Regions from separate parts of the Streptomyces sp. NBC_00986 genome, predicted to be linked through region 3. Evidence: riboswitches for the same ligand, from Rfam matches in the RefSeq annotation. Region 3 holds a riboswitch; each other region holds the start of a gene.
The links. Region 3 has a riboswitch for cyclic di-AMP ahead of OG504_RS09775 (peptidoglycan DD-metalloendopeptidase family protein). Riboswitches for the same ligand answer to the same signal wherever they lie in the genome.
Positions count from the first base shown of each region.

Region 1: another riboswitch for cyclic di-AMP. It lies ahead of OG504_RS44205 (C40 family peptidase); the one in region 3 lies ahead of OG504_RS09775 (peptidoglycan DD-metalloendopeptidase family protein).
Region 2: another riboswitch for cyclic di-AMP. It lies ahead of OG504_RS04575 (NlpC/P60 family protein); the one in region 3 lies ahead of OG504_RS09775 (peptidoglycan DD-metalloendopeptidase family protein).

Region 1 is NZ_CP108733.1:9,852,198-9,861,824, forward strand. It holds gene OG504_RS44165 (LuxR C-terminal-related transcriptional regulator) at 1-1,198, shown strand, start outside; gene bioD (dethiobiotin synthase) at 1,195-1,944, opposite strand; gene OG504_RS44175 (adenosylmethionine--8-amino-7-oxononanoate transaminase) at 1,946-3,238, opposite strand; gene bioB (biotin synthase BioB) at 3,231-4,439, opposite strand; gene OG504_RS44185 (8-amino-7-oxononanoate synthase) at 4,586-5,713, shown strand; gene OG504_RS44190 (DUF397 domain-containing protein) at 5,758-5,982, opposite strand; gene OG504_RS44195 (helix-turn-helix domain-containing protein) at 5,992-6,861, opposite strand; gene OG504_RS44200 (ATP-binding protein) at 7,074-7,532, shown strand; gene OG504_RS44205 (C40 family peptidase) at 7,617-8,090, opposite strand; cyclic di-AMP (ydaO/yuaA leader) riboswitch at 8,094-8,273, opposite strand; gene OG504_RS44210 (hypothetical protein) at 8,613-8,921, opposite strand; gene OG504_RS44215 (ATP-dependent Clp protease proteolytic subunit) at 8,929-9,564, opposite strand.
Region 2 is NZ_CP108733.1:1,036,277-1,045,903, forward strand. It holds gene OG504_RS04565 (glyceraldehyde-3-phosphate dehydrogenase) at 1-738, shown strand, start outside; gene OG504_RS04570 (DUF1996 domain-containing protein) at 837-2,915, opposite strand; cyclic di-AMP (ydaO/yuaA leader) riboswitch at 3,250-3,423, shown strand; gene OG504_RS04575 (NlpC/P60 family protein) at 3,432-5,105, shown strand; gene OG504_RS04580 (hypothetical protein) at 5,303-5,761, shown strand; gene OG504_RS04585 (endonuclease/exonuclease/phosphatase family protein) at 5,763-6,623, opposite strand; gene OG504_RS04590 (GtrA family protein) at 6,781-7,314, shown strand; gene OG504_RS04595 (hypothetical protein) at 7,369-7,914, shown strand; gene gndA (NADP-dependent phosphogluconate dehydrogenase) at 8,059-9,528, shown strand; gene OG504_RS04605 (LacI family DNA-binding transcriptional regulator) at 9,592-9,627, opposite strand, start outside.
Region 3 is NZ_CP108733.1:2,231,755-2,241,381, forward strand. It holds gene OG504_RS09760 (Glu/Leu/Phe/Val dehydrogenase dimerization domain-containing protein) at 1-602, shown strand, start outside; gene OG504_RS09765 (TetR/AcrR family transcriptional regulator) at 664-1,278, shown strand; gene OG504_RS09770 (SGNH/GDSL hydrolase family protein) at 1,349-2,134, opposite strand; gene OG504_RS09775 (peptidoglycan DD-metalloendopeptidase family protein) at 2,377-3,327, opposite strand; cyclic di-AMP (ydaO/yuaA leader) riboswitch at 3,332-3,494, opposite strand; gene OG504_RS09780 (alpha-galactosidase) at 3,798-5,870, opposite strand; gene OG504_RS09785 (tyrosine-protein phosphatase) at 6,041-6,838, shown strand; gene OG504_RS09790 (DUF6126 family protein) at 6,871-6,996, opposite strand; gene OG504_RS09795 (helix-turn-helix domain-containing protein) at 6,993-7,625, opposite strand; gene OG504_RS09800 (aspartate aminotransferase family protein) at 7,738-9,123, opposite strand; gene dxs (1-deoxy-D-xylulose-5-phosphate synthase) at 9,120-9,627, opposite strand, start outside.

The DNA of each region.
Region 1 (9,627 bases), 7.6 Mb from region 3:
GCTCGGGGGACTGGCCGCTGCCTTTGAGGGGCGGTACGAGGACGCGCGGGATCTGCTCAAGGCCGCCGCCGGGCGGTGCGGGCCCGGGGGTGACCCCACCCTTCTCATCCATGCCGGGATCGCCGCGTTGATGCTCGGTGACCACACCCGTGCCACCACCGCCACCGTGCGGGCGGCGGCCTCGGCGCGGGCGCGGGGTGCGACCGTGGTCGTGGCGCAGGCGATGGAGTTCCGGGCGTACGCCGAGTTCTGGACCGGGCATCCGCGGGCCGCCGAGACGGCCGTGGCCGACGCCCTGTGGCAGGCCCACGCCACCGGGCAGGACAACGGAGCCTGTCATCTGCAGGCAGCGCTCGCCATGTTCGCGGCGCTCACCGGGGACGGCGATGTCTGCCGGGAACGTGCCGCCGCCGCCCGCTCGTACGCCCTCGGCCGTGGGCTGGGTCTGCCGGCCGCCCTCGCGCAATGGGCACTCGCCTACCTGGACCTCAGCAGTGGCCGGTTCGCCGCCGCCGCGGCCCGGCTGCGGGCGCTGGCCGGGTTCGGGCCGGGGCACGGCCACCGGGCGATCCGGCACCTGGCAACCCCTCACTACGTCGAGGCCGCCGTCCATAGCGGCGACACCCGGATCGCCCGTGCCGCACACGCCGACTACGACCGCTGGGCTCGTGCCGTCCACAGCCCCGACGACCTTGCCCTGAGCGCCCGTTGCCGTGCCCTGCTCGCGCCCGGCGCCGAAGCCGTCGAGCACTACCGCGTCGCCCTCGACCTCCACGCGCACGGCACCCGTGACTTCGAACGGGCCCGCACCGAGCTGCTGTTCGGCGGTGCGCTGCGTCGACTGCGCCGGCGTACCGAGGCCCGCGACCGGCTGCACACCTCGCTGGAGGCCTTCGAGTCCTTCGGCGCCCCGCACTGCGCCGCCCAGGCCCGCGCCGAACTCCGCGCTCTCGGCACCCCGGTGACCGCGACCGCCCTTCCCACACCGGGTGCCCTCGCCCCGACCACCCGCCTGACCGCCCAGCAACTCATGGTCGCCCGCATGGCAGCTGACGGCGCCACCAACCGCGAGATCGCCGTCCGCCTCGCCCTCAGCCCCCGCACGATCGACCACCATCTACGCGGCGTCTTCAGCCGGTTGGGCATCCGGTCGCGGATCGAACTGGTACGGCTGCTGGCAGAGGGGGAGGCCTCCTAGACCGCGCCGGTCGAGCGGGAGTTCCAGGACGGCGGCGCCTCCAGCCCCCCGAACTCCTCCGCATCCCACGTCCCGTCAAGCCGCGGCGCCACCCAACTCGGCGCCGCAGCACGGAAGTCCGCCGGTGTCAGTGTCCCCGCTCCCTCCGGCAACGCCCCGAGCAGCGGTGCCCCCGCCACCTCCGGCAGGTCGGCCACATTGCAACGCGACGCCAGGTCAGGTGAGTTGGGCCAGCTGCCGATCACCACGCCGAGCAAGTCGAGCTCCTGGGAACGGAGTTCACGGGCCGTCAGTTCCGTCGTGTTCAGGGTGCCCAGGCCCGCTGATGTCACGACCAGCACCGGCGCCCCCAGCAGCCGCGCCGCGTCCGCCAGCGTGCCGCCCTCCGCGTCGAACCGTACGAGCAGCCCGCCCGCACCCTCGACCAGCACCAGGTCGTACTCGGTGGCCAACTTCTGGGCGGCTTCGGCGATTTCGTGCGGGCGTACCGGTGCCAGGCCGGCCCTGCGTGCCGCCGTGCCCGGTGCCAACGGCTCGGGATACCGGGCGAGTTCGCTCGCCGTCACCGCGCCCGCGAGCCTCGCCACCTCGTCCGCGTCCCCGCGCTCGTCCGGCCGTAGACCCGTCTGGGCGGCCTTCAGGACGGCCACCGTGCGGCCGGAGGCGAGCGCCGCCGCCGCTACCGCGGCTGTGGTGATCGTCTTGCCGACCTCCGTGCCCGTGCCTGTGATCACCAGTACCGGCATGTCATCCCTCCCGTGCCGCCGCGCGCACCGCGCGGGTGATCCGAGCCAGGTCGGCGTCGCCCGTGACGTACGGCGGCATCGTGTAGACGAGGTCGCGGAACGGCCGTAGCCACACGCCCTCGCGTACGGCCGCGTCCGTGGCGGCCTTCATGTCGACGGCGTGGTCGAGTTGGACCACGCCGATGGCGCCGAGGACGCGGACGTCCTGGACGCCCGGGATCTCCCGCGCCGGGGCCAGGCCCTCCCGCAGGCCCGTCTCGATGCGCTTGACCTCCGTCAACCAGTCCTGGTTCAGGAGGAGTTCGAGCGAGGCGCAGGCGACGGCCGCCGCCAGGGGGTTGCCCATGAAGGTGGGGCCGTGGGCCAGGACCGGTACCTCGCCCTGCGAGATGCCCTCGGCCACGCGTGACGTGCACAGCGTCGCCGCCATCGTCATGTAGCCGCCGGTCAGCGCCTTGCCCACGCACATCACGTCCGGGGTCACCGCCGCGTGCTCCGCGGCGAACAGCGCGCCCGTGCGGCCGAAACCCGTCGCGATCTCGTCGAACACCAGCAGCACGTCGTGCGCGTCGCACGCCTCGCGCAGCACCCGCAGATAGGCGGGGGAGTGGAACCGCATCCCGCCCGCGCCCTGCACCACCGGCTCCACGATCACCGCGGCCAGTTCGTGCGCGTGCCGCCCGATCAACTCGCGCAGATGGTCGGCGTACGACTCCTCGTACTCGGTCGGAGGCGCGTCGGCGAACACCTGGCGGGGGAGCACCCCGGACCACAGCTCGTGCATCCCGCCCTCGGGGTCGCACACCGACATCGGCTGCCAGGTGTCACCGTGGTAGCCGCCGCGCCAGGTCAGCAGGCGCTGTTTCGCGGGGCGGCCGAGCGAGCGCCAGTACTGGAGGCACATCTTCACCGCCACCTCGACCGACACCGAGCCCGAGTCGGCGAGGAAGACGTGTTCCAGACCGTCCGGAGACATGTCGACAAGGAGCTTCGCCAGCCGTACGGCGGGCTCGTGCGTGAGCCCGCCGAACATCACGTGACTCATCCGGCCGAGCTGCTCGCGCGCGGCCTCGTCGAGCACGGGGTGGTTGTAGCCGTGGATCGCCGACCACCAGGACGACATCCCGTCGACCAACTCGCCCCCGCCGTCCGCCAGTCGGAGCCGCACCCCGCTCGCCGACTCCACGACGAGCGGGTCGGCACGGCCGGGCATCGGACCGTACGGATGCCAGACGTGCCGCCGGTCCAGCTCCAGCAGCTCCGGGACGGGCAGGCGGCTGATCGGGTCAGGCATTGGGCGCGATGTCCGTCCCGGCACCTCGACGGCGTACGGAGACCAGGTCACGGCGTACCTCGTCGACCTGCGGCGCGGGAGCGGCCGTAGCGGCGGAGCTGGAGCCGCAGACTCCGGCGCCCTCGTGCGACCCGCAGCCGGCACCTTCGTGGGACCCGCATCCGGCGTCCTCGTGCGAACCGCAGCCGCCCACCGTCGCCCGGTGCTGCGGCAGCGTCACCTCGCCCGCGCCCTCCACCTCGAAGCCCGCGTCCGCGATCATCTCCAGGTCGGCGTGGCCGGCCTGGCCCTCGCTGGTGAGGTAGTCGCCGAGGAAGATCGAGTTGGCGAGGTTCAGGGCGAGGGGCTGCATCGTTCGCAGGTGGACCTCGCGGCCGCCCGCGATACGGACCTCGACGTCCGGGCAGACGAACCGCACCATCGCGAGGATGCGCAGACAGCGCTGCGGGGTGAGGTGCCACTCGGCGGCGAGCGGGGTGCCCTCCATCGGGATCAGGAAGTTGACCGGCACCGAGTCGGGGTCGAGATCGCGGAGGGAGAACACGACGTCGACCAGGTCCTCGTCCGTCTCACCCATGCCGGCGATCAGGCCGGAGCAGGCGGACAGGCCGGCCGCGTGCGCCTTCTGCACGGTGTCGACGCGGTCGGCGTACGTGTGGGTGGTCGTGATGTCGCCGTACGTCGACTCGGACGTGTTGAGGTTGTGGTTGTAGGCGTCCGCGCCGGCCTCGCGCAGCCGGTCGGCCTGGCCGTCGGAGAGCAGGCCGAGGCAGGCGCACACCTCGACGCCCTCGTTCTGGTCCTTGATCGCCTTGATGGTGCCCGCGACCCGGTCCACGTCCCGGTCGGTCGGGCCCCGGCCCGAGGCGACCAGGCAGACGCGCTTGGCGCCTCCCGCCACACCGGCGGCCGCGGCCTTCGAGGCATCGTCGGGTTTCAGCCATGTGTACTTCAGGATGTCGGCCTTGGAGCCCAGCCGCTGTGAGCAGTACGAGCAGTCCTCGGCGCACAGGCCGGACTTCAGGTTGACGAGGTAGTTGAGCTTCACCCGTCGGCCGAACCAGTGCCGGCGCACCTTTCCGGCCGCGGCCACGACATCCAGCAGGTCGTCGTCCGAGGTGGCGAGGACGGCGAGTGCTTCCGCGCGGGTCGGCAGCTCGCGCCGAAGCCCCTTGTCCACGAGCGTGTTCAGCAGGTCCATGAGGCCCGATCCTGTCCTACGGGACCGCTTGCGGCCAAGGAGAGAATGCACAAGACATGGCCCCGGGCATGTGGGTATCACCACACCATGGGCGGCTCGTCGTCCGATTAGTGTCTGTGCACTGCCTACAAAAGCCCGGAGGAACCATGGCGTTCGGCTGGATCGACGAGCAGGCGGAGCAGCGCCGCCGCGCCGGGCTCGTACGGACGCTGCGGCCCCGTCCCGCCGACTCGCCGCTCCTCGATCTCGCGAGCAACGACTACCTGGGTCTGGCTCATCACCCCGAGGTCGTCGAGGGCGCTGCCGATGCGGCGCGGACCTGGGGCGGCGGGTCCACCGGGTCGCGGCTCGTCACCGGTACGACCGAGCTGCATGCCCAACTGGAGCGCGAACTGGCCGAGTTCTGCGGGTTCGAGGCGGCCCTCGTCTTCTCCTCCGGGTACGCGGCCAACCTCGCCGCGGTCACCACCCTCGCGCCGCACGGCTCGCTGATCGTCTCCGACGCGGGCAACCACGCCTCGCTGATCGACGGCTGCCGGCTGGCGCGGGGCGCGACCCAGGTCGTAGGGCATGCAGATCCGGACGGGGTGCGCAAGGCGCTGCGGACGCACGACGGGCAGGCCGTCGTGGTGTCCGACTCGGTGTTCTCCGTGGACGGGGACGCGGCTCCGGTCGGGGTGCTCGCCGAGGCGTGCCGGGAGCATGGGGCCGGGCTGCTGCTCGACGACGCGCACGGGCTCGGGGTGCTGGGCGCGGGTGGCCGTGGGGCGCCGTACGCGGCGGGGCTCGCGGGGGGTGAGGACGTGGTCGTGACCGTGACCCTGTCCAAGTCGCTCGGCAGCCAAGGCGGTGCCGTGCTCGGGCCGGCGCGGGTGATCGACCATCTGGTCAACGCGGCGCGGACGTTCATCTTCGACACGGGACTGGCGCCCGCGGCGGCCGGTGCGGCGCTGGCCGCGCTCACCCTGCTGCGGCGCGAGCCCGAGCGGGCTGCCCGGGCCCGCGCCGTGGCGGGTGACCTGCACGCACGGCTGACCGCCGCGGGTCTGGAAGCGGTACGTCCGGACGCCGCCGTGGTCTCGGTGCGTGCGCCGTCCCCGGAGGCGGCCGTGCAATGGGCGGCCGACTGCCGTACGGCAGGGCTGGCCGTGGGCTGCTTCCGTCCTCCTTCCGTGCCCGACGGCATCTCACGGCTCAGGCTGACTGCCCGAGCGGACCTCTCCGGGGCCGAGATCGAACGCGCTGTACGTGTGATCGGCGAGACGCGACCATGAGTCGGCGTGACACGGTCGTGCGTCGCTGATGACGGGGGAAGCGATCAGTGGAACGCGCTGAGGAAACCCGTCCAGCTCTCGGGGGAGAACAGCAGGGCGGGTCCTTGCGGGTCCTTCGAGTCGCGTACGGCGAGCAGCCCCGCGCGGGGGCCTGAGCGCGGACGAGCCGCCTCGACGCAGTTGTTCGCTCCCGTGCTGTAGCTGCTGCGCAGCCACCGCACACCGGACAGTTCAGAACTGGAAGGTACGTTCCGAGGCAGTGCAGACATGGTGCCTCCTTACGCGCCGTCACCTATCCCGGCGATGTAATCCGACGAATCCTCGGGCGAAAGGGCGTGGAACTGAAGGGTGTTGAAGGCCTCGCTGTAGGCCTCTAGGTCTTCTTTCCGTTCGAGGTAGAGGCTACTCGTCAAGTGGTCTAGAACAACCACGTCCAGATCAGAAGTGCTCGGAAAGGAGAAGATAACGAAAGGTCCGGTGATGCCGATGTGTGCTCCTGCGGCGAACGGCAGTACCTGAAGCCTCACTTGGGGCAGCTCGGCCGCCTCCACGAGCCGGTCCAGCTGACGTGCCATCACCCCCGGCCCGCCGACCTCGCGCCGCAGCACCGCCTCGTCGAGGACCACGCTCAGGGCCAGCGGCGGATCCGCGCGCAGCACGTCCTGCCTGGCCAACCGCACCTGCACCAGCGCGTCGAGCCGCTCGGGGCCGTCGTTGTCGAGGCCTCCCACGGCGGCCCGGGTCACCGCACGGGCGTACTCGGGCGTCTGCAGCAGGCCGGGGACCACCGAGGTCTCCAGGGTGCGGAGTGTGCTGGCCTGGGACTCCAGGCTGATGAAGTCCCGGTAGGCGGGCGGCAGTACACCGCGATAGGCGTGCCACCAGTGGTGGCGGCCGCCGCCGTCGTCGGAGCCGGCCAACACGAGGAGCATGTCCCGAAGTTGTGGGTCGCCGACCTGGTAGGCGTCCAGGAGTAACCGGACGTCGGGCGCTTTCACGCCACTCGCGCCGGTCTCGATGCGGCTCACCTTCGACTGGTGCCAGCCGACCAGCCGGGCCGCCTCACCGCTGGTGAGCCCCGCCTCCGCACGCAACGCGCGGAGTTCGGCGCCCAGTTTCCGGCGGCGCACCGCGGGACCGTACTGCATGGGTTTCTCCTTACTCCTTCCGAGCCGCCCAAATACGGTCTGGGGTCGCAGAGTTCACCGCTTCGAGCGACAGATATATGCATATCTTGGTGGATCGCCACCGTTACCGACGCGGTAATGGCAGTCTGGCGAAGAAGCACCAGTCCGGGACCGTACTCGAACCATCCGCTCCGTGTCGGACACCGGTCCCGCGGGAAAGGGACGACCGCGCCATGGCAGACCATCTGGAAGCATCCGTCACTCTGCCGAGCGATCCCGCCTCGGTCTCCACCGCCCGCACCTATGTCGTCGGGACCCTGGTGGAATGGGGACTTCCGGCGGACACGGAGGTCGCCGACACCATCCGCCTGATCGTCTCCGAACTCGCCACCAACGCCGTACAACACACCTTCGGGCAGTCACCCACCTTCACGGTGGACATCCAGCTGGAGCGTGACGAACGGCTGCGCATCGGGGTCACCGACAGCCACCCCCGGTTCCCGAAACGCCTGCCGGCCGCCGTCCAGCAGGACAACGGCCGGGGCATGGTGATCATCCGCTGGCTGACCGCGGAGTGCGGCGGCAAACTCAAGGTCCGGCCCACCCTGGAGGGCGGCAAGACGGTCTCCATCGAGGTGCCCTGGACGGTACCGGCCCGGCCGGTGACCGCCGCGGGTCAGCAGGAGCCGTAGAACAGTGTGGTGAACGTCCCTGGACACCCGAGGGGGTGGTGGCCTGTCAGGTGGCCGCCACCCCCTCGGGAGATTCGGACAGGCCTAGCTGACCCGGCCGTACCAGACGCTCTTGGTCCAGATCTTCTGCAGCCTCACCACGTCCCCGGTCTTCGGGGCGTGCCAGATCTTTCCCTTGCCGGCGTAGATGCCGACGTGGTAGACGCTGGAGCCCGAGTGGAAGAAGACGAGGTCCCCGGCCTTGCGGCTCTTGGCCGAGATGTGGTGGGTCTTGTTGTACTGCTGGGCCGCCGTACGGGGCAGTTTCTTGCCCGCCTTCTTGTACGAGTACAGCGTGAGCCCGGAGCAGTCGAAGCGGCCCGGTCCGGTGGCCCCGTACCTGTACGGGGCGCCCTTCTTGGACGCCGCGACCTGGAGTGCCTTCGTCGCGGGTGTCGCGGCCGCGGCGTCGGATGCGACGCCCGGTATCACGACGGAGCCGCCCACGGCGGCGATGGCGAAGGCCGAGGCCGTACCGGCCCTGACCATCAGCGACGGGACACGATTGAGCGCAGTCATGCGCAACCCTTCGTCAGCCGCCTGTGAAGGATGACCTGTCGGATTCGGGCTGGCGAAGTTGCCCGGCCGCTGACGCGGCTTCACCCCAAGGGCTGCTCGACCCGGTCATGGCGTGACCGTCCCGGCGACCCGTCGTGCCTGGGTCCTCCACTCCTGCCGATGCAATCCTGTCGACCTGTCATCCGGGCGGCGGCAGGACTCGGCGTCCGCCCGGATCGCCCCGCCGCTGTGGCGGGGTCTTGTCGTCAGACAGGGATCTTCACCTATGAATGTCCGAAAAGCCCAACGGAACCGGGGATTTGTGGGGTTACTCACCACTCACCCGTTCGGCTGAACGCAACGGTGTTCGAGGGAGTGTCGAGGGGGGTGTGACGCTCGGACCAGCGCCGGAACAGTTCATCCGGGCCTCGGGCTACGCGTGTTGCGCAACCCGGACGGCCGTATGGACGGAGTCGCGACTACGCCGATCGGGGGTACGTCGTTCGGCTCGTTTCGACGTCGTTCGGGACAGCTTCGGGTCCGTCAACTGTCGGAGGGCGAGGGCAGGGTGACGCGCGCCGTGCGGCGCTCCCCGTCCAGCACGCGCAGCGCCCGCGCCAGCGTGGGGGCGTGCAGCTCGGTCTCGCCCCGCTGGTGCATCAGCGCCAGCGCGTCCCGGAGCTCGGCGGCCTTGGCCACGAGCGCCTGAGCGGCCCTCAGGCCACGGTACGTGTCACCGTTGTGCGCCGGGTTGATACGGCCCAGCAGGTCGGCCACATCCAGGTAACGGTCGATCAACTCGCCCTCGGCGCGCGTCAGTGCGGGCAGCGGCGGCAGTTCCGGCGGCAGCATCGTCGGCTCACTCCCCGCCCGGCTCGGTGAGCGAGGTCTTGCGGGTGGCCACGATCCGGTCCACCAACCCGTATTCCAGGGCCTGTTGGGCATCCATGATCCGGTCCCGCTCGATGTCCGCGCTCACCTGCGCCACCGTCCGGCCCGTGTGCAGGGCCAGCAGTTCCTCCAGTTGGACCCGCGTACGCGCCAACTCCTCGGCCTGGATGGCGAGATCACTCGCCTGACCCTGGATCGGCTCGGGGAGCGAGGGCTGGCGGAGCACCACTCGCGCACCCGGCAGCGCGGACCGCTTGCCCGGGGTGCCCGCCGCCAGCAGCACCGCCGCGGAGGTGCCGGCCTGGCCGAGGCAGGTCGTCTCCACGTCACACGTGACGAACCGCAACGTGTCGTAGATCGCCGACATCGCGCTGAACGATCCGCCGGGCGAGTTGATGTACAGCGAGATGTCCCGGTCCGGTGCCTGGTACTCGAGGTGCATGAACTGGGCCATCACGTCGTTCGCCGAGATGTCGTCGATCGGCGTCCCGAGGAAGACGATCCGCTCCTCCAGCAGCTTCGAGTACGGGTCGAGGGTCCGGTGGCCGGCGCTGGTGCGCTCGGTGAACTCGGGCAGGACGTGACGGGCGGACGGTCGGGTCATGGGTACCCCTCCTTCGGCATCTGTAAGAAATGTACAGGACGTACATGACGTTATGATGGGGGT
Region 2 (9,627 bases), 1.2 Mb from region 3:
AAGTGGCGTGACCGGGAAGGACTTTCGCAGCATCTGCGGCCCGGCATCGACAAGGTCGTGCTGACCGCGCCCGGCAAGGGCGACGTCCCCAACATCGTGCACGGCGTCAACCACGACACGATCAAGCCGGACGAGCAGATCCTGTCCTGCGCGTCCTGCACGACCAACGCGATCGTGCCGCCACTGAAGGCGATGGCCGACGAGTACGGTGTGCTGCGCGGCCATGTGGAGACCGTCCACTCGTTCACCAACGACCAGAACCTGCTGGACAATTACCACAAGGCCGACCGGCGCGGCCGTTCGGCGCCGCTGAACATGGTGATCACCGAGACCGGTGCCGCCTCCGCCGTCGCCAAGGCGCTGCCCGACCTGAAGGCGCCGATCACCGGCAGCTCGATCCGGGTCCCGGTGCCGGACGTCTCGATCGCGATCCTCAGCCTGCGGCTCGGCCGCGAGACCACCCGCGCCGAGGTCCTCGACTACCTCCGGGATGTCTCGCTGACCTCACCGCTCAAACGGCAGATCGACTTCACCACCGCCCCCGACGCGGTGTCGAGCGACTTCATGGGATCGCGCCACGCCTCGATCATCGACGCGGGCGCCACCAAGGTCGACGGCGACAACGCGATCCTCTACCTCTGGTACGACAACGAGTTCGGCTACTCCTGCCAGGTCGTCCGGGTCGTCCAGCACGTCTCCGGGGTCGAGTACCCGACCTATCCCGCCCCGGCTGTCTGAGACCTTCTGCCTCGGCACGCCGAACGTGTGACGGCCCGGCCACCCCCAAGTGAGGGCGGCCGGGCCGTCGTTGTCACAGTTCATCTGGGTGCGCTGTGTCAGCGTGTACTGCGCTTGCCTCGGTACAGCACGACGAATCCGGCGACGAGCAGCAGCGCGCCGGCCACCGCGGGCCACAGATTCGCGCCGGTCTCCGCCAACCCGCCCTGCGCCTGCGGCTGGTTGGGGCCTACGGCGGCGTAGCTCTCCCCGCCCGAGGACGAGGCGGGCGGTGTCGTCACGGCGCTGCCGACCTCGCCGCCGGAGCCGTTGTCCGAACTCCCCTGCGTCTCCGTCGACTTGGACCCTTCGGTCTTCGTGTCGGCCTTGGGGACCGAGACGGCGGTCGTCAGGTCACCGGGGTCGGTGCTCTGGGTGTCGGTGGGCTCGGGGGCGTTGGTCTCGGTGTCCGGGGCACTCGTCGCAGGATCCGCGGTGGCCTGGCCGCCGTTGTCGCCGTTCCCGCCGTTGTCACCGTTCCCGCCGTTGTCACCGTTCCCGGTGTTGCCGCCATTGCCCTCGCTGCCGCCGTTCCCGGCGGGCTCGTCGGACGCGGTGGCCGTGGGCGCCGCCGTAGCGGTGTCGGTGGCCGACGGGGACTCCTGCGGCTCGCCGGAACCGCCACCGGACCCTGAGCCGCCACCCGAACCGGAGCCGTCACCGGAGCCGGAGCCCCCGGGGTCGTTGTCCGTCCCGGCGCCGCACTTCTCGCCGTCGTTGATGCAGTTGACCATGTCCTTCATCAGGCCCTCGTCGAAGACGTTGATGAAGTCGCCGTGGTCCGTGACCGGCTTGTGCTGCTGCTCGGGGAAGGAGTCCACCGCGAACAGCGGGGTCGTCTTGCCGCCGTCCTGGAGGCTCGGCGCGTCCACGTCGTAGACGATCCGCTGCACCAGCTGCGGAATGGCCTCGAAGCCCGCCGGGCAGGAGCCGTCGGCGGCCTCGAAGGCCACGTGGGTGCGGTGGTTGGCGCTGTCGATGTTGCGGCCGTCCCAGCAGCTCTGGAACTTGAAGGTGCGCACCACGTCACTGCCCGCCGGGCACAGCGGGTACTTGTCCTTGAGCTGCCGGTCCTCGAACCCGGTGCAGCTCCAGGAGGCGTTGGCGTTGGCCGGGCCGTTCACGAAGGCCTTGGCGTCGCCGGTGATGATGCGCAGGAGGCGCGGCATCGCGACGACCTTGCTCTTCGGGTTGCCCACGAAGGTCAGCGTGGCCGCCTTGGCCGTGACGATCTGACCCGAGTTGCCCTCGGTGCCACCGCCGGGCTTGTCCGCGTCCCGCTCCTGCTTGCCGTTCTGGAGGCGCAACACGGGCCAGTAGTACGTGGACTTGTCGCCCGGGTTCTCACAGCTCGTGTTCGCCTTCGCCAGGTCGTCGTCGCTGGCGAACGCGTTGTTGGACTGGTTGCCGACGTAGTCGTGGAAGTGGTGGGCGCCGTTGGTGACACCGGGGGCGACGATCACGTTGTCCGAGTTGAACAGGCCGTTCTCGTTCACGCCACACGCGGTGACGAACGTGCCGCGGGAGGCGTCGGCCTGGTCCTGCGGGGTGTTCACGTTGGGCTGTACGGAGGTGATGTCCGCGTAGTCCGAGGCGACGGGCCCGTTGGTGACCGGCTGGTCGCCCTGGCCGCCGGCACTCGCGCTCGCGCTCGCACTGGCGCTCTGGTTGTCGCCGTTGCCGTTGCTGCCCTGGTCCCCGTTGTCGTTCGTGGGCGCGATCAGGGTGCAGCCGGCGAGCGCGTCGAGGCCCTCCGGGCGGTCGCCGACACGCGCGATGGCTTCGTCGATCCGGCCGATGGTCGCGGCCCGCTTCTCCTTCAACGGATTCATGATCGCGTTGTCGGCGAAGGAGGCGTCCTGGCGTATGGACTCCGTCGAGTCCTTCAGTTTCTGGTAGGCCTCGGTTATCTGCTGGTCCAGAAGCGCGAGTTGGGCGTCGACCTCGGTCTTCGCCTCGTCCGGGACAGTCGTCAGCTGGGTGCCTACGTCCGGGCAGTCGATCGTCGCGCCGCTCGATGCCGCATCGGGAGACCCTTGTTGGGCAGAGTCACCGCCCCAACCGCCTTCGGACGCCGACGCGTAGACGTTCGCCGCCACCAGTCCTCCGCCGCCCAGCATCAGGGCGACTGCTGCCATCGTCGCGCGTCGTGCGCCCGTGGGGCGTCTGCGCGTGTTGCGTGCCAAGGAAGTTGCTCCTACACGTATCGGTCGGCCCGGATCGTCCCGGCATGGAAATCCCCCGTTCCAATACGGAGCCGGATGCCGGTGTGTTCAACCGTCCCAAAAATTCATAGCGACCTCATATGGATCACCCGACCCGGCGGGCTCAGGGGCCCAGGACACGTTTGGGAGAGGTAAAGGTCACAAAAACGTATCGGACATATCGCGCTTCAACCTTCACACGAGGCACACACGTTGGCTAAGTTGACGCTCAGACCGTACGACCTACTCCGGCGATCAGCGCCGGGCCGCACGGTTTGCGCCGAATCCGGTGTGTCGCTCGCGACAGCCGGAACCGGGGACCCAACCGACTTGGGGTGAATCGGCCCAACTGCCCGCCCGGGCAAGGGTCGTAGGGCAATCCTTCCGTGATCGGCCGCCCGAACCCGACAGCTAACCCGGTAGGCGCGATACGGAAGGAGCACGTCTGCCATGCCGGCAGAACGACGTACGCGCACCGGAGGCAGTGGCCCCACCGTGGACGACCGACCCAGCCGTGACGAAGTGCAGCGGCGGATCAACTCCCTTTACGACAGGGCCGAGACGGCCACCGGAAACTACAACGCCACGCGCAAGATGTCCGGGGGACCGCGCCAGCGTGTCGAACCCCGTCCCAGCGCGTCGCGTCCTTCCGACCCCGCCCAAGATGCCGTCACTCGGCAGTTGTTCGACCGCGCTCGCGCCCAACTGGGCCCGACCGTACCGGCGAAACTGCCGCCCGGCAGGACCCCCGCCCGCTCGGCGGCACCCCGGCCCGAGCGGTCCGAGCGACGCCCCGAGCCCGAAGGCGGCGGCCGCGCACTCGAGGCGCAGCCCAGCCGTGCCGTGGCCGAACTGACCGCGGGGACCGGCACACCGGAGCCCGCTACCCCTCAACTCACCGTTCCTGTCGCGGAGTTGACGGCAGGACCGATCGCCGCGCTGTCGCCCGTCACACCCCAGATGCCTCAGATCGCCGCGCCGCAGGCACCCCAGATGCCGTACATGCAGCAGATGGCCCAGATGCCGCAGGCGACCGTCCTCGACCTGCCGCCCGTGCCCGCCATCGAGGTGCCGCCAACGCCCGTCGTCGAGGCACAGCAGTTCGCCGTCGCGGCCGCCCCGGCACCGGTCTTCGACCCGCTCACCGCGGACCTCGAACTGCTCCCGTACATCGCGGCGCCGCGCACCGAGTCCGCCCCGGCCGGTGCCACCTGGCCGCCGCCCGCGGAGACCAACTGGCCCACCCCGGACACGACTTGGGCGACCGGGTCGATGCCCATGGTTCCCGAACAGCAGATGTGGTCGACCGGTCAGATGCCCGCCGTGGCCGAGCAACGCGCCTGGTCCACGGGGCAGATGCCCGTCGTGCCGCAGCAACAGGCTTGGTCGACGGGCCAGATGCCGATCGTGGCCGAGCAACAGCCGTGGGCCACCGGTCAGATGCCGATCGTGGCCGAGCAGCAGGCCTGGTCGACCGGCCAGATGCCCGTCGTCCCCGAACAACAGGCCTGGTCCACTGGTCAGATGCCCGCGGTGACCGAGCAGCGGACCTCCTACCCCACGCCGGAACCGGACTGGCGCCCGCCGCAACAGGAGTGGCAGCCGACCCCGCCCGCCGCCGAGGTCTCCTTCGCCGCGGCCCCGGCCATCGCTGCCGAGTTCACCCTGCCCACGGCTCCGACGATGGCCCCGGAGATCATTCTCCCCCCAGCCCCGACCATCAGCCCGGCGGCCGTACCCGCCGCGCTGCAGGACCCCGGCACGCTCAGCAAGACCAGCACCGCGCTCGCCTTCGCCCGCGCACAGATCGGCAGGCCGTGCCTGTGGGGCGCGGCTGGACCGGACGCGTACGACTGCTCCAGCCTCACCCAGGCCGCCTGGAAGGCCGCAGGCGTCCTCCTCCCGCGCACCGCCCAGGAACAGTCCGGCGCCGGCGCCCTCGTCCCGCTCACGGACATCCGCCCCGGCGACCTGATCTTCTTCTACGACAGCATCGACCACGTCGGCCTCTACACCGGCAACGGCCTGATGATCCACGCGCCGAGCCCGGGCACGCCGATACGCGAGGAGTCGATCTTCCACGCCGGTGCCGCCGCCATCCGGGGCGCCGTACGGCCCGCCTGATCCGATCGGGGCCGGGCATTTCCCGGCCCTGACCGCACACCCCGCGACAGTCCCGGCCAACCGCGTCGTGGACCCGTACGAGTGGTGCATCCTGGGACACGGTCGTAGCGTCGACAGAGACACGACGACCGTGCCCCGGCAGGCGGGCCCACCGCTGGTGCGGGGCGACGAGGACGAACAGGCGGCCGGGAGCGGACATGTACAAACACACCATGGTCGGAATCGTCACGCTCTGTGCCGCGGCCCTGCTCGGGCCGGCCGTCGCCACCTCGTCGGCGGCCCCGGCCACGGTCCCGGCGACCGCCCACCGACAGCTCCAGGACCCGGTACTGGTCGACTGCCTGTGGCACCCCGAGGTGCGTCCCACCGACTTCATGCTCGCCTGCGGCGACGGCAACAGCCGCCTCACGTCGCTGCGTTGGACGTCCTGGAACGGCAACTCCGCGACGGCCACGGGCGTCAACTGGGTGAACGACTGCAACCCCTATTGCGCGGTGGGCAAGTTCCACTCGTTCCCGGTCACCGTCCGGCTCGACGACGCGCAGACGTGGAAGCGGCACCCGCAGGCGCGGCAGTACACCGAGATCACCCTGACGTACCCCGGCGCGAGGCCGGACAAGTTCCAGCACACGGTGACCTACCCCCTCTGGAACTGACTCAGAGCGCCAGCTCCACCACCAGCGGCCGGTGATCCGAGATCGCCGTCCTCGGCACGCACACCTCCCCTACGGCGTCCGCGCCGAGCCCCGTCGCCATGACGTGATCGAGCTGCACGAGCGGCCGGTGCGAAGGAAAGGTCGCCTGCCGGGCAGAGCGCTGCCAGCGCCGCCTCCCCATCCCGTCGAGGGTGATCCGGGGCAGCGCGCCGAAGAGGTTGAAGTCGCCCATCAACACCCGGGGTTGGGGCAGATCGGCGATCCAGCGACGCACGGTGCGCAGTTGCCCGATGTTCCATCCCGGCACGAACGAGAGATGGACGGCCACGACGGTGAACGGGCCGTGCGGTCCTTCCAGTACGGCGGCAAGGGCGGCCCGGGGCTGATCCCGGGCCAGCACCGGAACGGCCCGCCCGGCCACCCGCAGCGGCATGCCGAAGGGCGCCGCCGGGAGCCGTAGGGCCCGCCACTCGTGGACCGGGAGCCGGGACAGCAATGCGAGCCCGTGCGAAGGGACTTCGGGCCGCTGAGCCCCCGGGCCGTAGACGCGCATCCCGGGCACGGTCGGGTCGGGGACCCAGCCCCGGCCCGGCACGGAGCGGCAGTGCAGCGCGGTCGCGTATCGCCAGTCGCGTGCGCCCATCGCGTCGGCGGCTACGGCCGCCTGATCGACACCGCCCGAGCGTTCCTGGAGACAGTCGATCTCCTGGAGTGCCACCACGTCGGCGTCCAGGGAGGCGACGGCTTCGGCGAGGGGTGCCGAGAGGTCGCCGGGGGCAACGGGGTTCGGCCGGCCGTCCGGCTGGATCTGCCGACCGTGCAGCACGTTGAACGTCGCGCATCTCACCAGTAACTCACCCATGATCAGGCCGCATTGTACGTAGTTCGCCTGTGGATCGGGCTCCCCTCCGTGAAAATGTACTTGCGTAACTCAATCAATCCGCTATAGTTGAGTAAGTCAAGCAAACTTACGCGGCCGCATCGCAGAGGCGCAGCGTACGGAGCGGATGGAGACCGCCATGGACGACGCGCCCCGGACCCCGGCCGCTCCAGGTCCGCTCGCCTCCTTCGCCCGGTTCGTGGCGCTGGGCGGCGGTGTCGGGCTCCTCTCCAGCGGCGCCGTGGCCCTGCTGGCCGAGCGGCTGCCCTGGGCCCTGGCGAACGCGCTGATCACCGTCGTCTCCACTCTCCTGTGCACGGAGCTCCACGCCCGTTTCACCTTCGGCTCGGGCCGGCACGCCGGATGGCTCCGGCACTGGCAGTCGGCGGGCTCGGCCGCGGCGGCCTACGGGGTGACCTGCGCCGCGATGTTCGCCCTGCACCTGGTGCAGTCGTCGCCGGGGATGCTGACCGAGCAGATCGTCTACCTCGGCGCGTCCGGGCTTGCGGGCCTTGCCCGGTTCCTGCTGCTGCGGCTGTACGTCTTCGCCGGCGGTCGGGACCGGACCGCGACGGTCGAGTCGCGGCAACTCCAGCGCCTTCAGGGCATGTTGACGGCTCCGGTCACCGTAGGAGCCTCGCAGCAGCGGCAGTTCTCGCTCGCCTCCCCCTGACGCCACCCAATGATCAGTTACGCTGACCGTTTCCAATTCACGGGCGGCGGGGGCATGTTCACCAAGCGATTGATTGCGGGCGGACTGACAGCACTTCTGATCGGAGCGCTCAGCGCATGCGGCGGCGGGAGCGGAAGCGACAACACCACGCGATCCGCGTCCGGCGAGGGCCAGAGCAGTTCGAGCACCACCGCGCCGAAGGCCCAGCCCTCCCCCGACACCGTGACCGGGCTTCGTGACTCGGTCCGTCACCTCGCCAGGCAGACGGCGAAGGGCACGCGGCCGCACACCGTCACCCAGTGCGCGTCCGCCTCCAAGAAGGTCCGGCACACGTCCAGTTCGGGATCGGGTTCCAAGAAGAAGACCCGCACCTGGTACACCACGGAGCAGTACCGGAAGTGCTCGAAGGTGCGCAGCGGCACCGAGACGTACACCCGGATCGTCCGCCAGGAACGGTGGTGCGTGAGCCTCGACGACGTCGGCGGCGACACCGGCAAGGACGACGTCTGGTACCAGGTCACGCGCGCCGCCTACGACGAGGCGCGCATCGCGGACGAGCACGCGCGCGTGGAGCTGACTCCGACCGGTTCGGGCTGCTGAGACCACGTTCCGAGGACGCGGCGCCGGAACGAATTACGAATCGGGGTCCCGTACTTCGAGTCTTTTCGTGATCACAGACGTACCTGCGGGCATGGGCGCCCAGCGCCGACCCGCCACGTCACCGACTCGGAGAACAGGCACCCCATGAACGCATCCGCACCGCACGACCCCGCCGCCGACGGAACCGCCCAGATCGGCGTCACCGGCCTCGGCGTGATGGGCCGCAACCTCGCGCGGAACTTCGCCCGCAACGGCTACACGGTCGCGGTCCACAACCGGTCCCCGCACCGCACCCATGAGTTGATGAAGGAGTACGGCGACGAGGGCGCCTTCGTCCCGGCCGAGACGGCCCAGGAGTTCGTGGCCGCGCTCGAGAAGCCCCGCCGCCTGATGATCATGGTGCAGGCCGGTCCGGCCACCGACGCCGTGATCGACGAGTTCGCCGCGCTCATGGAGCCCGGCGACATGATCATCGACGGCGGCAACGCCCACTTCGCCGACACCCGCCGCCGCGAGGCCGCCCTGCGCGACAAGGGCCTCCACTTCGTCGGCGCCGGTGTCTCCGGCGGCGAGGAGGGCGCGCTGAACGGGCCCTCGATCATGCCCGGCGGTTCGGCGGAGTCGTACGCCGTGCTGGGTCCGATGTTCGAGTCCGTCAGCGCGAAGGTCGACGGCGAGCCCTGTTCGACGCACATCGGGACCGACGGCGCCGGGCACTTCGTCAAGATGGTGCACAACGGCATCGAGTACGCCGACATGCAGCTCATCGCCGAGGCGTACGACCTGCTGCGCCAGGTCGGCGGCTACGCCCCGGCCGAGATCGCGGAGATCTTCCAGCGCTGGAACGAGGGACGGCTGGGTTCCTATCTGATCGAGATCACCGCCGAGGTCCTCGCGCACACCGACGCGGAGACCGGCAAGGCGTTCGTCGACATCGTCACCGACGCGGCCGGCCAGAAGGGCACCGGCCGCTGGACCGTACAGACCGCGCTGGAGCTGGGTTCGCCGGTCACCGCGATCGCGCAGGCCACCTTCGCGCGCGCCTCGTCCAGCCAGGGCGACCTGCGCGCCGCCTACCGCGGCCTGCCCGGCGGCACCACTCCCCCGCTGAGCCGCACCGAGGCAGACCGGTTCACCGCCCAGGTCGAGCAGGCACTGTACGCCTCGAAGGTCATCGCCTACGACCAGGGCTGGAAGATGATCCAGGACGCGGCGGCCGAGTTCGACTGGTCGATCGACCTGGCCGCCGTCGCCGGGATCTGGCGCGGCGGCTGCATCATCCGCGCCTCCTTCCTCGACCGCATCCGTGCCGCGTACACGGCCGACCCTGGGCTGGTCAGCCTGCTGGGCGAGGAGCGTTTCGCGCAGGAGATCGGCGACGCGCAGGTCCCCTGGCGCGAGGTGGTCGCCTCGGCGGCCCGCCGCGGCATCCCCGTCCCGGCGTTCTCCGCCGCGCTGTCGCACTACGACACGTTGCGCGCCGACCGGCTGCCGGCGGCCCTGCTCCAGGGCCAGCGCGACTTCTTCGGCGCGCACACCTACGGCCGTACGGACCGCACCGGCATGTTCCACACGCACTGGTCCCGGCCCGGCCGCCCGGAGACGACGGCCTGAGCCGTCCGCGCATGACACCCCGGCCCTCCTGCTCAGGCAGGGGGGCCGGAGGTCTGTGCACCGCTACTCGACGGGCGCTGCCGTGCTGTCACGTATGAC
Region 3 (9,627 bases):
AGGGCCTGGGCACCATGGGCGGGGCCACGGCACGGTTCCTCACGCGCGCGGGGCTGACGATCGTCGCCGTCGCCGACATCAAGGGCACGATCGCGAACCCGGCCGGGCTGGACATCGACGCGCTGCTCGCGGCCCGGGATGCGTACGGCACCGTGGACCGTTCCGTACTGCGCCCGGGCGACCTCGAACTCCCCGGCGAGGACTGGCTGTCCGTCGGGGCGGAGGTACTGGTTCCGGCGGCGGTGTCGTACGCGATCGACACCACGAACCAGCAAGGGATCACCGCCCGCTGGATCGTCGAGGCGGCCAACATGCCCGTACTGCCCGAGGCGGAGGAACTGCTCTCCGCGCGCGGAGTCACGGTTCTCCCGGACGTGGTCGTGAACTCCGGGACGAACGCCTGGTGGTGGTGGACCCTGTTCGGCGACATCGGCGCCGACGCGGACGAGGCGTTCGCGTACACCCGGCGTTCGATGCGCGCCCTGATCGACCTGATGCTGGCCCGCGCGGAGGCCGACGGCACGACACCGCGCGCCGCCGCGCACGCCATCGTCGACGACCGGCTGCCGGTCATCGCGGAACGGTTCGGCTGGTACCGGTGACGTACGGGTACCGGTGACGTACGGGACACCACCCCTGTGGGCAACGGATTAGGGTGATCGTGTGGCGAGAGTGCGGTTGAGCGTGGCGGAGCGGCGGGCCGAGTTGCTGCGGGCCGCCGTCGAGCAGATCGAGGCGCGGGGTGTGGCGGCGGTCAGGATCGCCGACATCGCCTCGGCGCTCGGGGTGAGCAACGCGCTGGTGCTCTACCACTTCGCGACCAAGGAGAAGCTGGTCGCCGCCGCGTTCACCTTCGCCGCCGAGGACGACCTGGCGCATCTGCGCAAGCTGCTCGGCCGCCGTACGACCGCGCTGCGCCGGCTGCGGGCCGCGGTGCGCTGGTACGCGCCGACCGGGCAGGCCAAGGGCTGGCGGCTGTGGATCGAGGGCTGGGCGGCGGCCCTGCGCGAACCCGCCCTCCTGGACGTCACCCGCGATCTCGACCGGCAGTGGAAACAGGCACTGGCGGAGGTCGTCGCCGAGGGAGTGACCGCGGGCGAGTTCCACTGCCCGGACCCGGCCACCACCGCCCTGCGCCTCACGGCACTCCTGGACGGCCTCGCCGTACAGATGACGGCGTACGCGGGAGCGGTGTCGCGGGCACGGGCCCTGGAGTGGGTCGACGAGGCGCTGGCACGGGAACTCGGCCTGGAGCGGGCGGCGTTGACCGCTCCCTGAGTCGTTCCCTCAAAAGCCGCCTCTCCGAGGGGTCACCTCCGCACCCGGCACCCCGTTGCTCTGCCCCCCGTCAGGCCACCCGCTCGATCCGCATCTTGATGTCGTCCGGTGACAGCGCGCCCTTGGCCTCGACATGGTCCCCGGAGGACTCGCCCCGGAGCCTGCGCCCGATCCACGGCACCAGGTACTCGCGCGCCCAGTGCACGTCGTCGCGCCGGACGTCGAGCGTGCCGCGCGGCGGCAGCGGGGGCCAGGGCTGGTCCGGGTCGGCCGGGACCTCGACGCCGAGGACCTGGCCGGCGCGGAGCGCCACGCGCGTGTGCCCCTCGGGAGAGAGGTGGAGCCGGTCGCCGTCCCAGGCCCGCCGGTCCTGGACCGTCTTCAGGGACCACAGGTCGAGCACCGGGCAGCCGTAGCGGTCGGCGATGGCCCGCACATGTCCGTTGTAGGTGGCGATCTTGCCGCGCAGATGCTTGAGCACGGGCACGCCGCGGGTGTCGAAGCCGGTCGTCACCATGACGGTGCCGACGGCGGCGGTGAGGTCGGCGACCGCGCGTTCGAAGCGCTCGGCGACCTCGTCGGGGTCGGTGCCCGGACGGATGATGTCGTTGCCGCCCGCGGCCAGGGAGACCAGGTCGGGCCCGATCTCCTTGGCCCGGGTGAGCTGGTCGGCCACGATCTGGTCGAGCAGCTTCCCGCGCACGGCCAGGTTGGTGTACTCGAAGTCGCCCTCGGGCCGCCGATCCGCGAGCAGTACCGCGAACCGGTCGGCCCAGCCGACCATCGCCCCGTCGGGCCCTGGGTCGCCGACGCCCTCGGTGAAGCTGTCCCCCACCGCCACGTACGACCCGATCACTGATCTGTTGTCACTCTTCGAATCGTTAGCCACGGCAACCATAATTCACCCTCGCATGTGACCTACGCGATCGTATTTAGGGGTTGACGGGCGGTGAGATAAGCCACTTGTAAAGGGTTGTCCAAAGTCGGAATAAGCCTCTGATCAGGGGTGTTGACCCCTCAACTGCTATGCCCGAAGGCCGGACCCGAGATTCTCGGGTCCGGCCTTCGGTTGCGTGGGGCAGGCGTCGGGGCCCGGCGTCAGCCGACGGTGACGCCGTGCGAGCGGAGGTAGGCGACCGGGTCGACGTCCGAGCCGTAGTACGGCGTGGTCCGGATCTCGAAGTGCAGGTGCGGGCCGGTCACGTTGCCGGTCGCGCCGGAGAGGCCTATCTGCTGGCCCTCGGTCACGGTCTGGCCGGCCGAGACGGACAGCTGCGACATGTGGGCGTACTGCGAGTACTCGCCGTCCGCGTGCCGGATGACGACCTCGTTGCCGTAGGCGCCGTCGTAGGCCGCCGAGACGACCGTGCCCGCGGCGACCGCCTTGACAGTGGTGCCGGTCGGGACGACGAAGTCGACGCCGGTGTGGTAGCCGCTGGACCACATGCTGCCCGCGACGCGGTAGCCGGTGCCGATGGTGCCGCCGGTCACGGGGAGGGTGTAACCGGAGGAGCTGCTGGTGCTGTCGTCGCTCTGCGAGGCCGACGTGCTCTTCGAGGACGAAGACGACGAGGACGAGGAAGAAGACGAAGAGCCGGACGACGTGGACGAGTTGGACGACTTGCTCGCGCCCGTCCCGCTCGTCCCGCCCGTCGAGGCCTTCTCGCCGAGGGAGAGCTTCAGGCCCGGGTGGATCAGCGACGGGTCACTGCCGATGGCCTCGCGGTTGTCCTGGTAGAGCTTCTTCCAGCCGCCGGTGACGTCCTGCTCCTCGGCGATCTTCGCGAGCCAGTCGCCCGACCGCACCGCATACGTCTTGACGCCCGAGGCCTTCGAGACGGTCTTCGCGGCCGACTTCTCAGAAACCGTCTTCCCGGCCACCGGAACGGACTGAACTGCCTTTTCCGGAGCGGAAGTCGTGGTCGCGGCATGGGCGCCGGTGGCTCCCATGAGCGGAAGGGCGAGCGCTGCGCCGCCGGTTCCGGCTACGGCCATCGAGCGGGTGAGTCGCTGGGACTTCGGGCGGCGGTGCTTACCCTTCGCGGGCATGACGAATTCCTCTCCGGCGCCTGCGAGGTGAGCTGTCGGGTGCGGGCTGGAGATGCCCGGCCGCGCGCTGGTCGCGGCTAAACCCCAAGCCCGTTCCGGAGACCGGAACAGGCGTCTTACCTGTGGGTCCCCCGCTCCTGCCGCATACGGGTGGGTGTGTGCGGAGTCCGGTCGGCGGCAGGATTGGGCGTCCGTCCGGATTGGTGGCGAACGTAAGCGAGGAAGACGCAAAGGGACAAGCAGGAGGTTCCACGGATTTGCGTTCCTTGCGTTTCCCTGTGGGAATTCACAGTCACCCTCCGTGAATTCCCACCGGACTCGACCCCTCAATTCCCCTGCAAAAGCACGTCAATTACGTGAACATGACGAACGACGCACGGTCACGAATATGACGCTGCTCACGTACACAACTCTCAGGTTCCTTTATTCCAGAGCGAGTTGGCACGAAGGCTGCAATTGGGACAGATGGATCAGATGCGACGCAGCCGGATAACCGTCGCATCGAGGTCACCACGCAGGCCGGTGCGCAGTCCGTGGTGCAACAGGACGGCACCCCGGTGGACTTCGCCCGTTTCGAGGCATTCGTACGACGCTGCCGGGTCGAGCCCGCGCAGCCGGAGCGCCGGCAGCGGCTCGCCGTAGTGCTGCGCCTGGAGCAGGGCGAGGACGACGGTCTCGTCGCCGCGGACGTACTGCACGGCACTGAGTCCGCCGCTCGGCGGGCGCAGGCGGTGGAGGTCGCCGTGCTGCACGAGCGGGCGGATCTCCTTGTAGAGGTCCACCCACCGGCGGGCCTCGGCGAGTTCCTCCTCGGTCCACTCCGAGAGATCCCCGCCCACGCCGAGCACTCCGGCCATGGCGCTCACGAACCGGAAACGCAGGCTGCTGACGCGTCCGTTGAGCTGGGTGTTCGGGCTGTCGGTGACCCAGGCGGCCATCACGCGCGCGGGGTGGATCTGGCTGAAGCCGTGCTGGATGGCGAGCCTGTCGAGCGGGTCGGTGTTGTCCGAGGTCCACACCTGGTCCGTGCGGCTCATGATGCCGAGGTCGATCCGGCCACCGCCGCCCGAGCAGGACTCGAAGGCCACCTCCGGGTGGGCCGCCCGCAACCGGTCGAACAGGGCGTACAGCGCGCGCACGTGGTCGACCCAGAGGCGCTGCGGATAGGCGTCACCGGGCCACCCGGCGTCCGTGAAGCAGCGGTTGAAGTCCCACTTCACGTAGTCGATCGGGGCACTGGAGAGCAGCCCGTCGAGTTGCTCCCAGAGGTATTCCTGGACGTCCTCGCGGGCGAGGTTCAGTACGAGCTGATTGCGGAACTCCGTCCGCTTTCGCCCCTCTTGGTACTGCACCCAGTCGGGGTGGGCGCGGTACAGGTCGCTGTCCGCGTTGACCATCTCGGGCTCGACCCAGATGCCGAACTGCATGCCCAGCGCGTGGACGCGGTCGGCGAGGGGCTTGAGCCCTGCCGGGAAGCGGTCCGGGTTGGGGGTCCAGTCACCGAGCCCGGCACGGTCGCTGGTGCGCTTCCCGAACCAGCCGTCGTCGACCACGAAGAGCTCGACCCCGAGCGCCGCCGCGCGCTGCGCGAGCACCTCCTGCTGATCCTCGGAGATGTCGAACTGGGTGGCCTCCCAGGAGTTGTAGAGCACCGGCCGGTCCTGGTCCGCGTCCGGGATGACGTACGTCCGCTGGTACGTGTGCCAGGTGCGGCTGGCGCCCCCGAAGCCGGCGTCGCTCCACAGGCCGGCGAAGACGGGGGTCGTGAAGGACTCCCCCGGCGCCAGGAGCAGCAGCCCGGAGTCGTCGTACCCGGCGCCACCGGTGATCTGCACGCGCGCGTCCGGGAGTTGGGCCACGGCGATCCGCCAGGACCCCGACCAGCCGAGGGCACAGCCGTAGACCTCGCCACGCTCCTCGGTCGCGTCGGTGTCGAGGGCGACCCAGGGCAGGTGCTGGTGCCCGGTGTGGCCGCGACGGCTGCCGATGACCTTCTCACCGTAGGTGAGGTCGGAACGCACCAGCCGCGACTCGGCGGCCCACCGCCCGTGCAACTGCGACAGCCGCCACCCCTCCCGCTCGGGCAGCGTCCACACGGCGGAGTCGGCCCGCAACAGCTCCAGTGCCTCGTCCCCGTCGTTGTCGAGGCTCGTCCAGCGCTCTACGACGTCGCCGCGCGTCCGGTAGTGCAGCGTGATCGCGAGGCCGGTGTCCCGGAAGCGCAGCCGCAGTTCGTCGCCCTCGGTGTCGTAGCGCTCGAAGGTCCACTCCGTGCCGCGGCGCTCGGGGGTGCGCACGGACAGGGCGGGGCGGGCGAAGCGGGGGCCGCCCTCGACGGGGTACTCCTCGCGGCCGTCGAGCGGGGACTCGAAGGAGGAGCCGACGGGCAGCGGGCGGGCGGCGAGCTCCTCGGCGTCGGCGAGTGCGATCGCGGGGCCCCAGTGCAGGTGGAGCAGCTCGTCGTCCTCGGTGAGATGGACGGCGTAACTGCTCGCGGGGCCCGACAGCACCCACGTACGGCCGTTCTCGGCGATCTCCAGCATCAGGTTCCTCACAGATTCGAACAAGTCCGCTCAAGCGCCAACATCATCAATGGCCGGGGGCCTGTGAGGCAACGCCTGTGGACAACTCATTGCCTCTGGAACCCATGTCGTATCGTCGAGAACGTGCCCGCCGGTGAGCCGCGTCGTCGGGCCGAGTGGGAGGAGTCCTCGTGACGCAGCAGATTCCGTCGACCGAGCCGGAGTTGTCCGGAGTGCGCAATTTCCGGGACGTGGGCGGACTTCCGACGGTGGACGGACGGCGGGTGCGGCACGGGGTGCTGTTCCGCAGCGGTCACCTCGCGCACGCGACCGAGGAGGACGCCGCGTTCCTCGCCTCGCTGGGCCTGCACACGATCTTCGACTTCCGCAACGCGTCGGACCAGAAGCTGGAGGGTCCCGACGTCGAGCTGCCCGGCGTGCGCAATGTGAATCTGCCGCTGAGCGACCCGGCGGACGGCTCCGAGTTCTGGAAGATGGTCCGCGACGGCGAGATGGACCAGCTGCGCGGGATCCTCGGCGGCGACAAGGGCGCGAACCGGATGATCGCCTCGTACCGCACGATCGTCAAGGAGCGCACCGCCGAGCACTCCCAGGTGCTGCACGCGCTCGCGGAGGACAGCGTTCCCGCGCTGATGCACTGCGCGGCGGGCAAGGACCGCGCGGGCCTGTCGATAGCCGTGACGCTGCTCGCCGTGGGCGTGGAGCGCGAGGCGATCGTGGCCGACTACCTGGAGTCGAACGCGAAGCACCGCCGCTACAAGGTGCGCCGCAGCGGCCCCTCCGCCTCGGCCTACTCCCCCGAGGTGATGGAGCTCCTCAGCCCCCTCTTCGACGCCCGCGCCGAGTATCTGACGGCGGCCTTCGAGACCGTCGAGGAGACCTGGGGCAGCGTGGACGCCTACCTGGAACAGGGACTGGGGATCACCCCGGAGACCCGGGAGCGGTTGCGCGAGCGGCTGCTCGACTGAGCCGGACCTGGTGAACCGGCCGTCGCGGCAGGCTACTTGGCGCCCACGGAGAACAGCAGGTAGATGAAGGCCGCGAAGACGTGGCCGACGGCGATGTAGATGATGAGCCGCACCCACAGGGCGCGGGGGAACTTGTCCTCGATGTTGTTGCCGCTCATGGCGTCTCTCCGGTGATCGGGCCCAGGCACAGGGTGGCCGTGGGGCTCTGCAGCAGGGTGTGGACGAACAGGACCTCGACGCCGTCCTCGTCGGCGGCGGCGAGGCGGTGCGGGGTGAGCGAGTCGAAGTGCGCGCTGTCGCCCGGCGCGAGGATGTGCGCGGTGTCGCCGAGGCGCAGGCGCAGCCGGCCTTTGAGGACGTACAGCCACTCCTCGCCGGGGTGCACGCGCACGATGTCGCCCTGGGAGCCGTGCGGGATGCGCACGCGCAGCGACTGCATGCCGCGTCCGGGGGCGCCTGCCTGCCAGTAGGTCCAGCCGCCCGCCCGGGTCGGTTCCATGTCCGCGGCGCGGACGACGGCCTCCCGGTCGGTGACCGTCTCGCCGAGCAGATCCGAGACTGTCGTACCGTAGATACGGGCCAGCGCGAGCAGCATCGGCAGCGAGGGCTGGCGCTGCCCGGTCTCCAGTCGGGAGAGATGGGCGGGCGAGAGCCCGGCCGAGCGCGCGGCGACCTCCAGGGTGAGGGAGGCGCGGCGGCGCAGGGCGCGGAGCTGGGGTGCGACGGTGGCCGGCAGGTCTTCGACCGGCCCGGCCGACGGTTCCGGCTCGGTCTCGGGAGAGCTCATGCTCTCCATTCAGCCGCAGGCTTGCCCCCGAGGCAAATCTCTTGCCTCAGAGACAAAAACCCGCAGTGCTCACCTACGGCGCCCGACAGAAGCCCCTACCGGTCGGCCACCGCTACCGGTTCGCCACCGCCTGCTTCACGAGCGTCTTGCTGAAGTCCCACATCAGCCCGCCGCCGCTGTGCGCGTCGTCCATCACGGCGGTGAAGGCGTCCACGAACCGGTCCACCTCTCGCTCGCCGATGATCAGCGGCGGGATGAGCTTGATGACCTCCAGGTGGTCCCCGGAGACCTGGGTGAGGATCCGGTGCCGCTGGAGCAGCGGGACGACCACCATCTGCGCGAACAGGCCCTTGCGCGCGGCCTGCAGCATGGTCCAACGGCTGCGCAGCTTCAGCGACTTGGGCCTGCCGAACTCGATGCCGATCATCAGGCCCCGGCCGCGGACATCGGCGAGCAGCTCGTACTTGTCGACCAGCGCGGCGAGCCGGGACCTCAACTGGTCCCCGGTGGCACGGGCGTTGGCGACGACCTGCTCGTTCTCCATGACCGACAGCACGGCGAGGCCCGCCGCCATGGCCTGCGCGTTGGACCCGAAGCTCGCCGAGTGGACCAGCACGCGGTCCATGGACGAGTAGACCTTCTTGAAGATCCAGTCCTTGCCGATGGTCGCGCCGACCGGCACATACCCGCCGGACAACGCCTTGGCCACGCACACCAGGTCCGGCTCAACGCCCTCCTCGTGCTGGTAGGCGTAGAAGTCGCCGGTGCGGCCGAGGCCGGTCTGCACCTCGTCGGCGATGAGCAACGCCTTGTGCTGGTGCAGGAGTTCCTGCGCGGCGCGCAGATAGCCGGGTGGGGCCTCGTGGACGCCCTTGCCCTGGATCGGTTCGACGACGAGGGCGGCGACGTCCCCCTTCTTCAACTCCCGTGCCAGGGCGTCGAGATCACCGAGCGGTACGGCCGTGTCCGGCAGCAGCGGGGCGAAGCCGTCCCGGAAGCCGTCCTCGCCGTTGACCGAGAGCGAGCCGGTGGTCAGGCCGTGGAAGGCGTGGTCGCAGTACAGGACACGGGGTTTCCCGGTGGCGTACCGGGCGAACTTGAGCGCGGTCTCGACCGCCTCCGTACCGCTGTTGCCGAAGAACACCCGGTCCAAGTGCGGGCTGTGGGTGAGGAGTTGCTCGGCGAGCAGGCCGGGCAGCGGCTGGCAGTCGAAGCGGGTGAGGTCGGCGAGCTGGGCGTCGAGGACGTCGTGCACCGCCTTGCGGACGACGGGGTGGTGGCGGCCCAGGCCCATCACCCCGAACCCGGCGAGCATGTCCAGGTAGTCGTTGCCGTCCGCGTCCCAGAAGTAGGCGCCCTCGCCCCGCTCGTAGACCTTGTCGAAGCCGATGGTGTGCAGCATGCGCGGGAGCTGGTGGTTCAGGTACTTGGCGTGCAGCTCGTAGCGCTCGGCTCCGCGCTCGGCCAGCAGCGCGGTGAGGTCGAACTCCTTGGTCATTCGGGTTTCTCCTTGGCTGTGCCGGCGTTCGTGTCCTTGACCGCCAGGCTTGCGCTGATCCGTCCGGCGACCTCGACGGGTGTGAGGCCGATGTCGGCGAGCACCTCCCCGCGCTTGGCGTGCGCGAGGAACTGCTCCGGGATGCCGAACCGCCGTACGGGGACGTCGACTTCGGCGTCACCGAGCGCCAGCGCCACCGCGGCGCCGACGCCGGAGGCACGGCTGTTGTCCTCCACGACGGCCACCAGCCGGTGCTCCGCGGCGAGGCCGGGGAGCGCCGGGTCGACGGGTTTGACCCAACGGGGGTCCACGACCGTGCAGTTGATGCCGCGCGCTTCGAGGAGTTCGGCGGCCTGGAGGCAGACGGGCGCCATCACGCCCACCGCGACGAGCAGTACCTCGGGGGTCTCCGCGCCCCGGTGCAGGACGTCGAGGCCGCCCACGCGGTCGATCGCGGGGATCTCCGGTCCGACCGACTCCTTCGGGAAGCGGACCAGGGTAGGC